DNA from 2 places in the Xanthobacter sp. AM11 genome. Region 1 is predicted to be linked to the other one. Evidence: predicted binding sites of a transcription regulator. Region 1 holds the regulator's gene; the other holds the start of a gene.
The links. Region 1 encodes PhoB, which activates phosphate uptake and scavenging genes when phosphate is short. Its sites were predicted from a motif close to TGTCATNNANCTGTCAT; they were not measured.
Positions count from the first base shown of each region.

Region 1 (7,182 bases):
GAAGACGAGCCCGCCCAGCAGCAGCGCGCCGAACAGGGCATTCACCATGGTGGGCTTCAGCTTGATGAAATGATCATCCTGCAGCCACAAGGTGAGGGAGCCGAACACCATCACCACCAGCGCCGAAACCAGCGGCATCACCGCAATGCGCCGGGCCAGCACCCACATGGCCGCGAGGGAGGCGAGGGTGGCCACCATGAACGCCCCGGTGGCCACATAGATGCCGCCATAGGCATTGGCGGCGAAGAACAGCACCAGCGGGCCGAGCTCAAGGCCGATCTTCAGCCAGGGGCTCATCTTCGGGCGGGCGGGAACAGTGGTGTCGCTCATCTCTCGGGCCGGTGGGAGGAAGGATCGGGTCCCGGCCGCGCGGGCAAGGGGGCTTTCGTTCATGTGGCGCCGTTCCGCGGCACAATCAAGGCCTTGCTCCGTCTCCCCGCAGCGGACCGAGGCAGGAGGTGAGCTCCGGCCCCTCCCGCGGCACCCGCGCCTGGAGCCGGGAGGCGAGCCGCTGCACCCCCACGGACGGGTTGCCCGCGTCGCGCCGGTGCGGATTGGGCAGCATCACCGCCAGCAGCGCCGCCTGCCGCGCATCCACCCGCGACGGCGGGAGGTCGAAGGCGCGGCGGGCCCCGGCCGCCACCCCGAACTCGCCGTCCGGGCCCCATTCGGCGATGTTGAGATAGATCTCGATGAGCCGCCGCTTGCTGACCACCAGGTCGAGCCACAGCGCCAGCGGGATCTCGATGGCCTTGCGGATCAGCTCCCGGCCCGGCCACAGGAAGAGATTCTTGGCGATCTGCATGGGAATGGTGGAGGCGCCGCGGGTTTCCTCGATGTCGTCCGCCGTCTCGATGGCGGCGCGCATCTCCGCAATGTCCACGCCGGGATGAAAGCAGAAGCGTGCATCCTCGGAGGCGATGACGGTGCGCACCAGCGCCGGCGACATGGCCTCGATGGGGGTCCACACGCGCTCCACCCGCGCGCCGGTGATCCAGCGGGCCAGCATCAGGGTGGAGACGGGGTTCACCACATTATAGGCAAGGGACAGGAGCAGCGGGATCACCGCCAGCACGAGCACGATGCGCAGCACCACACGAACCATCCCCTGCCCTCCCCTGCAGCCGCACGAGCCCGGCACCCGGCGGCTTGACCTTCCACCCTGGTTGAGGCACCGCAATGGCCCCGTCAACGGCAGCGCGCCCGCGCCGTTGCGTTCTCTTCTCCTGCCGCCCGAGGTGCGAAGGTGACGCTTTCCCTGGCTGCCCGTCTCGACGCCGCAGCGACCGCCACTGAGGCCCGCCTCGCCCTCGCCCTCGCCGATGCCCCCCTCCCCGGCGAGCGGCTGCGGCCGGAACGGCTCATGGCCGCCATGCGCCACGGCGCCCTGGGCGGCGGCAAGCGGCTGCGGCCCTTCCTGGTACTGGAGAGCGCGGCGCTGTTTGCCGTCGCCCCCGAGGCCGCGGTGACGGCCGCCGCCGCCGTTGAATGCATCCATTGCTATTCGCTGATCCATGACGACCTGCCGGCCATGGACGATGACGACCTGCGCCGCGGCCGGCCCACCGTGCACAAGGCGTTCGACGAGGCCACCGCCATCCTGGCCGGGGACGGGCTATTGACCCTCGCCTTCGATCTCCTGGCCGGCAGCGATGCCCATGCGGACCCGGCGGCGCGCATCGCCCTGGTGCGGGCCCTGGCCCGCGCGGCGGGCATCGGCGGCATGGTGGGCGGGCAGATGCTGGACCTCGCCGCCGAAGGGCGGTTTTCGGGCGGCGCCCCGCTGGCCCTGGGGGAGGCCGCCATCCGCGACCTGCAGGCCATGAAGACCGGCGCCCTGCTCAGCGTTTCGGTGGAGGCCGGCGCCATCCTCGGCGGCGCGGACGCGCAGGCGCGGGCCGCGCTTTTCGCCTATGGCCGGGCGCTGGGTGCCGCTTTCCAGATCGCCGACGACATCCTCGACGTGGAGGGCACCGCCGAGGAGGTGGGCAAGAAGGTGGGGAAGGACGCCGCGGCGGGCAAGGCGACCCTGGTGTCCCGCCTGGGCCTCGACGCCGCGCGGGCCCTCCTGGCGAGCCTGGTGGACGATGCCGCCGCCGCCCTCACCCCCTTCGGCACGCGCGGCGCCCTGCTGGCGCAGGCGGCCCGGTTCGTGGCGGACCGGCGAAGCTGAACGGCGGCCGGCGGCGCAGGCCCGGTGCAGCACGGGCGGATTCATGGCCCGGACGATTGAGCCGGAGCCGATCCCGCACTACCGTTCCCCCGTGACCGACCCGCGCCATACCCCCCTCACCCGCCGCCGCCTGCTCGCGCGCGGCGCGGCCCTCGCCACCCTGCCCTTCGGCGCCGCCGCTGCGCTGGGGCAGCAGAGCGAGGCCGACGTCATCATCATCGGCGCCGGAACGGCGGGCATCTCCGCGGCGCGGCGGGTGGCGGAGGCCGGGCGCAGCTATGCCCTGCTTGAAGCCTCCGCCCATGTGGGCGGGCGCACGGTCACCGACACCGCGGTGTTTGGCGTTCCATTCGACATGGGCGCCACGCGCCTTTACCTGCCGGCGGCGCGGCCCATGGCGGCGTTCGGGCGGGCCGATGGGCTCGACATTCATCGGGCGCCCCAGGGCGGCAGGCTCTATCAAAGCGGGCGAGAGGCCAGCGACAGCGACTATGAGGACTTCATCGCCACCGTCCGCCGGGCGGAGCGGGCCATCGGCGCCGCCGGGGATGCGGGACGGGACCTGCCCGCCTCCCGGGTGCTGCCGGATCTTGGACCATGGTCGGCGAGCGCGCGCTTCGTGGTGGGTCCGCTCGCCTGCGCCAAGGGGCTCGGCCAGGTGTCCACTGTGGATGCCTCCCGGGCGGAGGAGCGCGACGGCGAGGAGGTGTGCCGGCAGGGCGTGGGAACGCTGGTGACCCGGCTGGCCCGGCCCCTCACCGTCCGGCTGGAGACGGTGGCCCGCTCGGTGGATCTGGGCGGACGGCTGGTGGCGGTGCAGACCAACCGGGGCACCGTGCTGGGCCGGGTGGTCATCCTCGCCGTGCCGCCGAGCCTGCTGGCGGCCGGCAAGCTGCGCGTGCTCCCCGGCCTGCCCCAGCGCTACCGCACGGCCATCGAGAAGATCACCCTCGGCGCCTATGATCACATCGCCTTCCAGCTGCCGCGCAACCCGCTCGGGCTTTCGCCGGACGAAATGATCTATTTCAAGCTGGAGGGAACCAACGCCTATGCCCTGCGGGCGCGCATCGGCGGCGGCGACCTGCATATGCTCGAAGTGGCAGGCGACACGGCGGCAGGCCTTGCCGAAGCGCCGGCCGAGGCGGCAACCGCCTTCCTCAAGGAAGCGCTGACCCGCGAGTTCGGGGCGGACATGGCGGCCCGGATCGGCCGGGTGCACGCCACTCGCTGGACCCGGGAGCCGTTCGCGCTGGGCGCCTTCTCCTGCGCTTTGCCGGGGTTCGGCAACATGCGCCGGGCGTTCACGGAGGTGGTGAGTGGCCGGCTTCTGTTCGCCGGCGAACATGCCCACGAAACCCTCTGGGGAACAGTGGGCGGCGCCTGGGTGGCCGGAGAGCGGGCGGCGCGGCAGGCGCTGGGCATCCTCGCCGGCCGCTCGGGCTGATCGGCCGCGCCGGAGCCCGCCACCGGGCGACGCCGCCCGGGCGCGCCCGCTCAATGGGCGCGGGCGAACATCTCGTTGAAGGAATAGCCGGCACCGCGCACGGTGCGGATGGGATCGGACTGGCGGCCGCGATTGATGGCCTTGCGCAGGCGGCCCACATGCACATCCACGGTGCGCTCGTCGATATAGACGTCCTGGCCCCACACGCCGTCCAGCAGCTGTTCCCGGGAGAAGACGCGGCCAGGGCTCTGCATGAGGAATTCCAGGAGGCGGAATTCGGTGGGACCCAGATGCACCTCGCGGCCGGCGCGGTGCACGCGGTGGGTCTCGCGGTCCAGCTCGATGTCGCCGGCCCGCAGCAGGGTGGCCACATGCTCCGGCTTGGCCCGACGCAGCAGGGCCCGCACCCGGGCGAGCAGCTCGGGCACGGAGAAGGGCTTCACCACATAATCGTCCGCGCCGGTGGCGAGACCGCGCACCCGCTCCGTCTCCTCGCCACGGGCGGTGAGCATGATGACCGGCAGGCGCTCGGTCTCCGGGCGTGTGCGCAGGCGCCGGCACAGCTCGATGCCTGAAAGGCCCGGCAGCATCCAGTCGAGGATCACGAGATCCGGCACGCTTTCGCGCAACCGGGTCTCGGCCTCGTCCCCGCGGCCGACGCTTTCGACGCCGTAGCCTTCCGACTCCAGATTGTAACGGAGCAGAAGGGTGAGCGGCTCCTCATCCTCGACGATCAGAATACGCGCCGGCACAGTCCCTCACCCGCTTTCGCCTGCTGTCCGCCAGGGCCTCAGCCCTGAACGGTACGCCCAGGAAATGCCAGGGTGGTCTCGCTGGAGGCATCCGCCTTGGGGCGGCTCTCCGGCAACACCTGACCCGTGACCATGTAATAGACGATCTCCGCAATGTTGGTCGCGTGGTCGCCGATGCGTTCGATGTTCTTGGCACAGAACAGCAGGTGCGTGCACACGGAGATGTTGCGCGGGTCCTCCATCATGTAGGTGAGGAGCTCGCGGAACAGGGACGTGTACATGGTGTCGATGGCGCCGTCGCGCCCCCACACTTCCAGCGCCTTCGCCTCGTTGCGGGCGGCATAGGCGTCCAGCACTTCCTTCATCTGCTCGAGCACCAGCTCGGCGATATGCTCCACGCCGCGCACCAGCTTGTGGGGGTGGTATTCGCCCTCGATGGCGATGACCCGCTTGCCGACATTCTTGGCGAGGTCGCCGATGCGCTCCAAATCGTTGGCCACGCGGATGGCGGCCACGATCTCGCGCAGGTCGTTGGCCACCGGCTGGCGCTTGGCGATGACGAGGATGGCGCGCTCCTCGATGTCGCGCTGCGCCTGGTCCACGGTGGCGTCCAGAAGGACCACCTTCTGGGCAAGGGCGCCGTCGCGGCGGATGAGGGCGGTCACCGAGTCGCTGACCAGGCGCTCGGCCTGGCCGCCCATTTCGACCACCTTGCGGCCGATTTCCTTCAGCTCCACATCGAAGGACGATACGGTATGCTCCGGCATCTCAGGATCCTTCCAGGGCTCAGCCGAAGCGGCCGGTGATGTAATCGCGGGTCTTGATCTCCTTCGGATTGGTGAAGATCACGTCCGAGGGGGCCACTTCGATCAGCTCGCCCAGATAGAAGAAGGCGGTGATGTCGGCGCAGCGTGCTGCCTGCTGCATGTTGTGGGTCACGATGACGATGGTGAATTCCTGCTTCAGCTCGTCGATCAGGTCTTCGATCTTCGAGGTGGAGATGGGATCGAGGGCCGAGGTGGGCTCGTCCAGCAGGATCACTTCCGGCTTCACCGCGATGGTGCGGGCGATGCACAGGCGCTGCTGCTGGCCGCCGGACATGCCGAGGGCGGAGGTGTGCAGGCGGTCCTTGGTCTCGTCCCAGATGGCGGCCTTGCGCAGGCACCATTCCACCCGCTCGTCCATCTGCGCCTTGGAAAGCCGCTCGTGCAGCTTCACGCCGAAGGCGATGTTGTCATAGATGGTCATGGGGAAGGGGGTGGGCTTCTGAAACACCATGCCGATGCGCGTGCGCACGATGGTGGGGTCCAGCTCCTTGCCGACGATGTTCACGCCGTCGAACAGCACCGCGCCTTCCGCGCGCTGGCCCGGGTAGAGGTCGTACATGCGGTTGAACACGCGCAGCAGCGTGGACTTGCCGCAGCCCGACGGGCCGATCATGGCGGTGACCCGCTTCTCCGGAATATCGAAATTGATGTTCCGGAGCGCGTGGTTGGTGCCGTAATAGAACTGGAGGTTGTCCACCTTGATCTTGGACGGAGCCTGCACCGCATCCGGCTTCGCGGCCACGGACGAGGCGATGTTGAAGGTGGGATCGACGGCTGAAGTCATCTGAGCCTCACTTGGGAGGTTGAGTTCCGGGGCGTTGGCCGCCGGGCGCGCCGGCGGCGGTTTATTCAGTCGGAACGCCTAGTTGCTACGCGCCAGGAAGAGGCGGGAGGCGACGTTGAGCACAAGCACGCCCACGGTGATGAGCAGCGCGCCGGCCCAGGCAAGGGAAACCCAGTCGTCGAACGGGCTTCCGGCGAACTGGTAGATGGCGATGGGCAGGCTCGCCATCGGCTTCGACAGGTCAACCGAGAAGGCGTTGTTGCCGAGCGAGGTGAACAGCAGGGGCGCCGTCTCGCCGGCCGCGCGGGCGATGGCCAAGAGGATGCCGGTGACGATGCCGGCCCGGGCGGCGCGCCAGGTGATGAACATCACCACCTTCCACTGGGGGGCGCCGAGGGCGAAAGCCGCCTCGCGCAGGCCCACCGGCACCAGGTTCAGCATGTCCTCGGTGGTGCGCACCACCACCGGGATCACCAGGATCGCCAGCGCCAGGGAGCCCGCCCAGCCGGAGAAGCCGCCCAGCGGCACCACCAGCAGGGTGTAGATGAACAGGCCCACCAGGATGGACGGCGCCGACAAGAGGATGTCGTTCACGAAGCGCGCGGCCGCGCCGATCTTCGTACCCTTGCCGTTCTCGGCCAGGAAGGTGCCGCAGAAGATGCCGATGGGACCGCCGATGGCCATGGCGATGGCGATCTGGATCAGCGAGCCGACGATGGCGTTCAACAGGCCGCCATTCTGGCCCGGCGGCTTGGTGACCTCGGTGAAGACATTGAGCCCCAGGGCCGGAAGCCCGCGGGACAGGAGCGTCCACAGGATCCAGCCGAGCAGGAAGATGGCCAGGACGGCGAAGCCGACGGAAACCGCCTTGATGGTGGTGTCCTTGGCGCGGCGGGCAGCGAGAGAAGCCATGGTTTCCTTCCCCCCGGATCAGTCGAGGCGCGAGCGCACGAGCGCCCGGGACAGGGCCAGCACGATGAACGAGATGACGAAGAGAATGAAGCCGAGCTGCAGCAGCGAGGTCAGCTTCAGCGAGCCGATGGGCGCCTCGGGGAATTCGTTGGCGATGGTGGAGGCGATGGTGGCGCCCGGCGCGAACAAAGAGGCCGAAAGGCGCGTGGCATTGCCGATCACGAAGGTCACCGCCATGGTCTCGCCCAGCGCGCGGCCGAGGCCCAGCATCACCGCACCCACCATGGCCG
Region 1 covers NZ_JBLAOA010000001.1:1,342,646-1,349,827, reverse strand. The annotation lists gene ACI7BZ_RS06340 (septation protein A) at 1-330, opposite strand, end outside; gene ACI7BZ_RS06335 (biosynthetic peptidoglycan transglycosylase) at 416-1,105, opposite strand; gene ACI7BZ_RS06330 (polyprenyl synthetase family protein) at 1,247-2,173, shown strand; gene ACI7BZ_RS06325 (flavin monoamine oxidase family protein) at 2,217-3,617, shown strand; gene phoB (phosphate regulon transcriptional regulator PhoB) at 3,668-4,369, opposite strand; gene phoU (phosphate signaling complex protein PhoU) at 4,408-5,136, opposite strand; gene pstB (phosphate ABC transporter ATP-binding protein PstB) at 5,156-5,980, opposite strand; gene pstA (phosphate ABC transporter permease PstA) at 6,059-6,892, opposite strand; gene pstC (phosphate ABC transporter permease subunit PstC) at 6,911-7,182, opposite strand, start outside.

Region 2 (7,182 bases), 3.2 Mb from region 1:
CTGGCGCAGCCAGAAGGCGAGGATGTTGAAGACAAAGGTCATGAGGAACAGCGTCATGCCCGCGGCGAAAATGGTGAGATAGGCGATGGAGCCGTGCGGCACGTCGCCGAGGCTGATCTGGACGATGTAAGCGGTGATGGTGGCGGCGCCCTCCAGCGGGTTGAGGGCGAGCTTGGCCTGCTGGCCGGCGGCGATGGCCACCACCATGGTCTCGCCCACCGCCCGCGACATGCCGAGGATGTAGGCCGCCGTTACCCCGGAGAAGGCACCGGGGATCACCACCCGCGTCGCCGTCTGGAGCCGCGTGAAGCCGAGCGCGTAGGCGCCCTCCCTCAGCTCCGCAGGAACGGCGCGCATGGCGTCCTCGCTTACGGAAACGATGTAGGGCAGGATCATGATGCCCATGACGATGCCGGGCACGAGCAGGTTGAAGCTGGCGAGCCCCGGAATGAAGATCTGGAAGATGGGCGTGAGGAACAGGAGCGCGAAATAGCCGAAGGCCACGGTGGGCACGCCGGCGATCAGCTCAAGGAACGGCTTGATGGCCTCGCGCACCTGCGGCCGGGCGAATTCCGACAGGTAGATGGCGAGCACGGTCCCCGCCGGGATGGCCACGAGAAGCGCAATGAGCGAACTCATCAAGGTGCCGGACACCAGGGTCATGATGCCGAAGTGCTTGTCCTGGAACACCGGCGTCCATTGCGTGTCGGTCAGGAAGTCGATGATCGACACCTGGGCGAAGAATTTCACGCTTTCGGACAAGAGAACGTAGACGATGCCCCCCGTCACGAGAACCGATACGGCGGCGCTGAGGAAGAGGACGACCCGCATGGTGCGGTCCACCACCCGGCGGCGGGCCAGGAAGGCCGGAGAGACCGTCAGGCCCCGCTGGCCCGTTCTTGAGACTGGAGATACCGCTGCGACCACGACCAACCCTCACCTAGATGGAGGGAGGCGCCGGAGCGCCTCCCTCTGGATCAGACCTCAGTAGACGAGCTTTTCCTTCAGGAGATCCTCGACCGACACGCCGACCTTGGAGCCGGTGAAGCCGGTGCCGATCTCACGCTTCCTGAAGCGCTCCTGGAACGCCTTCAGGGCCGCCTCGGGAAGCGGCACGTAGCCCACTTCCTTGACCAGTTCGACCGCGTTCTTGGGGTCCTGGTAGAACTCCACGAACTTCGCCACCTCGGGGCGGGTGTCCGCCGACTTCTTGTTCACATAGATGAAGATGGGGCGGGACAGGGGCTGGTACTTGCCGGTGCGGGCGTTCTCCACCGAGGGCTCCACGGCGGGGGCGGCATCGTTGAGCTTGATCTTCACGGCCTTCAGCTTGCCGTGGTTCTCCTCGTAATAGACGAGGCCGAAGAAGCCGAGGGCGTTCTGATCGCCGGCGACGCCCTGCACGAGCACGTTGTCGTCCTCGGAGGCGGTGAAGTCGCCGCGGCTCGAGTGTTCCTTGCCGACGATGGCGGCAGTGAAATAGTCATACGTGCCGGAATCGACGCCCGCGCCGTAGAGCACCAGAGGACGATCAGGGAAGCTGTCGCGCACCTGCTTCCAATTGGTGATCTTGCCCTGGGCCTCAGGCTCCCAGATCTTCTTCAGGTCCGCCACGGTCATTTCGCTCGCCCAGCTGTTGGACGGATGGATGACGACGGTGAGCGCGTCGAGCGCCACGGGCAGCTCGATATATTCGATGCCGGCTTCCTTGCAGGCCTTCTGCTCGCTCGCGGTGATCGGCCGCGAGGCGTTGGAGATGTCGGTCTCGCCGCGGCAGAACTTCTTGAAGCCGCCGCCCGTGCCGCCGATGCCGACAGTCACCTTGATATCCTTGTTCTGCTTCTGGAACTCTTCGGCCATGGCCTCGGTCACGGGAAACACCGTGGACGAGCCGTCGGCCTTGACCAGAGCCTGGGCGGCAGCGCCGTTGAAGGCTGCGCCGGTAGCGAGCAGCGCGAAAGCGCTCGCGAGAGTGATGATCTTCATGAGGTTGCCGTCTCCCTGGACAATGTCGCCAGGGCTCTCGACGCTCGCCTGGCCTTACGGACTCTAAGCAATTTAGACAACAACTTTATGACAGAATCGTATATTTGAATCGAATTGTCATGTTGAGAAGGTTTTAATGTAATTGATTGCCGCTTTTATTCATGTATTTATGACCTATATTTCGGCCACATCGCGCCACAATATGGCTGCACCTGAAATCTATAATCCATCTTGCAAGGCAATAATCCGATACATCGGAGACCTGCGCGACCATTTACTCTTCGTAGTCGGCCCGGATATTCCATAATTAATACAATTTGGCGGCGACACATCCCGATCGAGGGAGGGCGTTTACGCTATTTTAATTCGATAGGTATCGACATAACGATAGCAATACTTGCCGTATCGGAATGCTCAGGAAGGTGCGCGTCATACCAATGTCATGTGATGCATATAGCGATCTGTCCACGCCTATCGACATTTTAGCTTATGGCGGCGATGATCAGAATCTCGCCCCATATCGAAGGGCGACAGGGGGAGGCCAGCCGTGAACCGCATTCTTGCCTTGACTGCCGCAGTTGCACTTGCGGCCCTGACCACACTCTCGCCCGCCGCGCATGCGGCCGAGGTGCGGGGCGCGGGCTCCACCTTTGCCTATCCCATCATCTGGAAGTGGGCTGAAGGCTTTCGCGAGCGCACGGGAACCCTTGTGGGATACCAGTCGGTCGGCTCGTCGGCCGGCGTCAACCGCATCAAGGACGGCGTGGTGGATTTCGGCGCCTCCGACAAGCCGCTGAAGCCGGAAGATCTGGAGAAATACGGCCTCGGCCAGTTCCCCATCGTGTTCGGCGGCGTCGTGCCGGTGTTCAATGTGGAGGGCGTCGGCCCCGGCCAGCTGCGCTTCACCGGCGCGCTTCTCGCCGACATCTATCTTGGCAAGGTCGCGACCTGGTCCGACCCCGCCATCAAGGCCCTCAATCCCGACATCAAGCTGCCCGACGCCAAGATCGTGGTGGTGCACCGTTCCGACGGATCGGGGACCACCTTCAACTGGGTGTCCTACCTCGCCAAGGCGAGCCCGGAATGGAAGCAGCAGGTCGGGGAGGGCAGCGCGGTCGCCTGGCCGACGGGAACGGGCGCTCGGGGCAACGAGGGCGTTGCGACCGAGGTCAAGCGCGTCAAAAACGCCATCGGCTATGTTGAATTCACCTACGTGGTGCAGGCCAAGCTCGCCTATGGCCTGGTGCAGAACCGCGCCGGCAAGTTCATCACGCCGAGCGCGGCGTCGTTTCAGGCCGCGGCCTTGAGCTTCGACTGGACCGCGGCGAAGGATTTCTTCGTGATCATCAACGATTCCGCCGCCGAGGATGCCTATCCCATCGCCGCCACCACCTTCGCCATCATGTACAAGGAGCCCAGGGTCCCGGCCAACAGCAGCGCGGCCTTCGAGTTCTGGCGCTTCGCCCTTGGCGAGGGCGAGAAATATGCGTCCCAGCTGGGCTATGTTCCCCTGCCGCCGGCGCTGGTCCAGCAGGTGAAGGACTATTGGGCGAAGACCTTCAAGGGCGGCTCCTGAGCGCCCGGGCGGAATGTCCGGGGGAAAGATTGCGACAGCGAGGCGAGATGAACGAGACGAAGCTGAACGCAGACGAGGCCACGCGGATCTTCGATGCGCTGTCGCAGGTCACGCGCCTGGAGACCTTCCGGCTTCTGCTGCGCTATGTGCCCTACGGACTGCCGGCCGGCGACATCGCCCGTCTGCTGGCGGTGCCGCACAACACCATGTCCACCCATCTCGCCGTGCTGGAGCGCGCCGGCCTCGTCTCGGCACGGCGGGAAGGCCGCTCCATCCTCTATGCCGTCACCCTCTCGCTCGCCGGTCCGCTCTTCGCCCAGCTGATGGGGGATATGGGCTTTGCCGTGTCGCAGCGGCGCGGCACCGGTGCGCTCGCCTTTCCCCAGCTTCGGCCCGCAGCCGCGAATGATCGCGTCTACAACGTACTGCTGGTCTGCTCGGCCAACTCGGCGCGCTCGCTCATCGCCGAGGCGCTGCTGAACCGCGAGGGGCGCGGCCGCTTTCGGGCCTATTCGGCCGGCAGCCGGCCGAAGCGCAAGCCGCACCCCCTGGCGCTCGATCTGATGGCCGCGCTCGGCTACGACACGGGGCCCCTCGCCTCCAAGAGCTGGGACAGCTTCGCAGGGCCGGACGCGCCACGGATGGATTTCGTCATCACCACCTGCGACGCTGCGGCGGGCGAAATCTGCCCCGCTTTCCCCGGTCATCCGCTCCAGGCCCATTGGGGCCTGCCGGACCCCCTGGCGGTGAAGGGAACCGAGGCGGAGCAGAAGGCGGCCTTCCTTGCCACCTATCGCCGGCTCGCCGGGCGTATCTCCGCCTTCGTCAACCTGCCGTTCGAGCAGCTTGACCTTGCTTCGCTGAAAGAACGCATCGGCGAGATCGGGAAGATGGAAGGTGCAACGGACCTCACGCTTTTCGGGCGGGCCGCGTGAGGTGGGGAGCCGCCGCCGGACCTCCGCGGGCCTGAAGCCATCGCGCCGAGGCCGCCCCCCTTTTCGAAGATCACAAGGAATGACGGTGCCATGAGAGTAGGGATCAACGGCCTCGGCCGCATCGGACGGCTGTCGCTGCGCGCAGCCATGGGGGCGGCGCAGCGCCCGGACAACGACCCGCGCGGCGGCAACCGGCTCGACATCGTGCATCTCAACGAGATCAAGGGTGGTGCCGAAGCCTGCGCCCACCTGCTGGAATTCGACAGCGTGCAGGGCCGCTGGCGCGCGCCCATCTCCCACGATGAGGCGAGCGTGCGCATCGGTGAGAAGGCCATGTCGTTCTCGTCCCATGCCAAGCCGGAAGACATTCCCTGGGGCGACCTCGGGGTGGACGTGGTGCTGGAATCCACCGGCAAGTTCCTCACGCCGCAGGTGCTTGAAGGCCATCTGAAGCGCGGCGCCAAGCGGGTCATCGTCGCAGCCCCGGTGAAGGACCCGTCCGTCCTCAACGTGGTGGTGGGGGTGAATGAGCACCTTTACGACCGCGGGATGCATCCCATCGTCACCGCCGCCTCCTGCACTACAAACTGCCTGGCCCCGGTGGTGAAGGTGGTGCACGAGGCCATCGGCATCCGCCACGGCCAGATCACCACCATCCATGATCCCACCAACACCAACGTGGTGGTGGATGCGCCCCACAAGGACCTGCGCCGCGCGCGCTCGGCCATGCTCTCGCTGCAGCCCACCACCACCGGCAGCGCCACTGCCATCGCCCTCATCTATCCCGAGCTGAAGGGCAAGCTGAACGGCCATGCGGTGCGCGCCCCCGTGCTCAACGCCTCGCTCACCGACTGCGTGTTCGAGCTGAACCGCGAGACCACCGCACAGGAGGTGAACGCCCTGTTCGCCGAGGCCGCGAACGGATCGCTCAACGGCATCCTCGGCTTCGAGCCGCGCCCGCTGGTGTCGGCCGACTATGCCCGCGACACCCGCTCCGCCATCGTGGACGGGCCGTCCACCCTCGTCACCGACGGCACCCTGCTGAAGGTCTATGCCTGGTACGACAACGAGATGGGCTATGCCTGCCGCATGGTGGACCTCGCCTGCCATCTCGAACAGGCGGGACTGTGATGGCGGCGGCTTCTTCCTCCGCGGGCCTGCGCAACTATGCCATCGTCACGGCGGCCTATTGGGGCTTCACGCTGACCGACGGCGCCTTGCGCATGCTGGTGCTGTTCACCTTCTTCAAGCTCGGCTACTCGCCCTTCACCCTCGCCTTCCTGTTCCTGCTCTATGAGGCGGCAGGCATCGGGGCGAACTTCATCGGCGGCTGGCTGGCTGCGCGCTTCGGCATCACCCGGATGCTGACGGTGGGGCTCACCACCCAGATCGCCGGCTTCCTGCTGCTCTCGGCCATGTCCCCCTCGTGGGAAACCGCCTTCCTGGTGGCCTGGGTGGTGGCGGCGCAGGGCGTGTGCGGGGTGGCCAAGGACCTGACCAAGACCGCCTCCAAATCCGCCATCAAGGTCACGGAGGCGGAAGCGAAGGGCAATGCCGAAGGGCGCCTGTTCCGCTGGGTGGCGTGGTTCACCGGCTCCAAGAATGCCATGAAGGGCTTCGGCTTCTTCCTCGGCGGCGTGCTGCTGGAGGCGTTCGGCTTCCGCCTCTCGCTGTGGCTCATGGCGGGCGTGCTGGCCGTGGTCCTGCTCGGCGTGCTCCTGTCCCTGCCGCCCATGATGGGCAAGGCCAAGGCCAGTTCCTCGGCCAAGGAATTGTTCGGCAAGAGCCGGGGGGTGAATCTGCTCGCCGCCGCCCGCGTCGCCTTGTTCGGCGCGCGGGACGTGTGGTTCGTGGTGGGCGTGCCGGTGTTCCTCTATGGCACCGGCTGGACCTTCCCCATGGTGGGCGGCTTCCTGGCACTGTGGACCATCGGCTACGGCATCGTGCAGGCGGCGGCGCCTGCGGTGGTGAGCCGCAGCCCGGACGGCCTGTCCAAGGAAGTGCCGGCGGCGCGCTGGTGGGCACTCGGGCTCGCGCTCGTTCCCGTGGTCATCATCGCGCTTCTGGCCGTAACGCCCCTGCGGCCGGACCTCATCGTCGTCATCGGACTCGGCATTTTCGGCGCCGCCTTCGCGGTGAATTCCTCGCTGCACTCCTATCTGATCCTCGCCTATGCGGGATCGGAGAAGGCGGCGGAGGACGTGGGCTTCTATTATGCCGCGAACGCCGCCGGGCGCTTCGCCGGAACGCTCCTTTCCGGCCTGCTCTACCAGATGGGGGGCATCACGACCTGCCTCGCCGGCTCCGCCGTGATGCTCGGCATCTGCTGGCTCACCACTTTGCTGCTGCCGACCCATGCCCAAGCCACGGGGAAGGCCGCCCCGGCGGGCAGATGAAGTGCAGGCGCCGTAGTCCGCGCGTCACACAACAGTCGTATTGAACACGCGATCCATTCGGAGATGAAGCCATGACGCTTTTGCGCTCCCTCGCCTGTGCCGCCCTGCTCGCGGCCACCATGCTGGCCCCAACCTTCGCGCAGGCGGAGTTCAAGCTCGACCCCCGCTTCACCGACACCAATGGCGACATGGTGGCCGACACCCCGTCGGATCCGGCGAAGCAGCTGGACCCCGACACCCTCATCTTCGCTTATACTCCGGTGGAGGACCCCGCCGTCTACGCCAAGGT
Region 2 covers NZ_JBLAOA010000001.1:4,522,385-4,529,566, reverse strand. The annotation lists gene pstC (phosphate ABC transporter permease subunit PstC) at 1-831, opposite strand, end outside; gene ACI7BZ_RS20760 (PstS family phosphate ABC transporter substrate-binding protein) at 985-1,986, opposite strand; gene pstS (phosphate ABC transporter substrate-binding protein PstS) at 2,534-3,562, shown strand; gene ACI7BZ_RS20750 (metalloregulator ArsR/SmtB family transcription factor) at 3,610-4,497, shown strand; gene ACI7BZ_RS20745 (ArsJ-associated glyceraldehyde-3-phosphate dehydrogenase) at 4,588-5,628, shown strand; gene arsJ (organoarsenical effux MFS transporter ArsJ) at 5,628-6,893, shown strand; gene phnD (phosphate/phosphite/phosphonate ABC transporter substrate-binding protein) at 6,965-7,182, shown strand, end outside.
Region 2: ACI7BZ_RS20760 (PstS family phosphate ABC transporter substrate-binding protein) is a predicted target of PhoB. The motif match lies at 2,063-2,079, and genes of this name have one in related genera.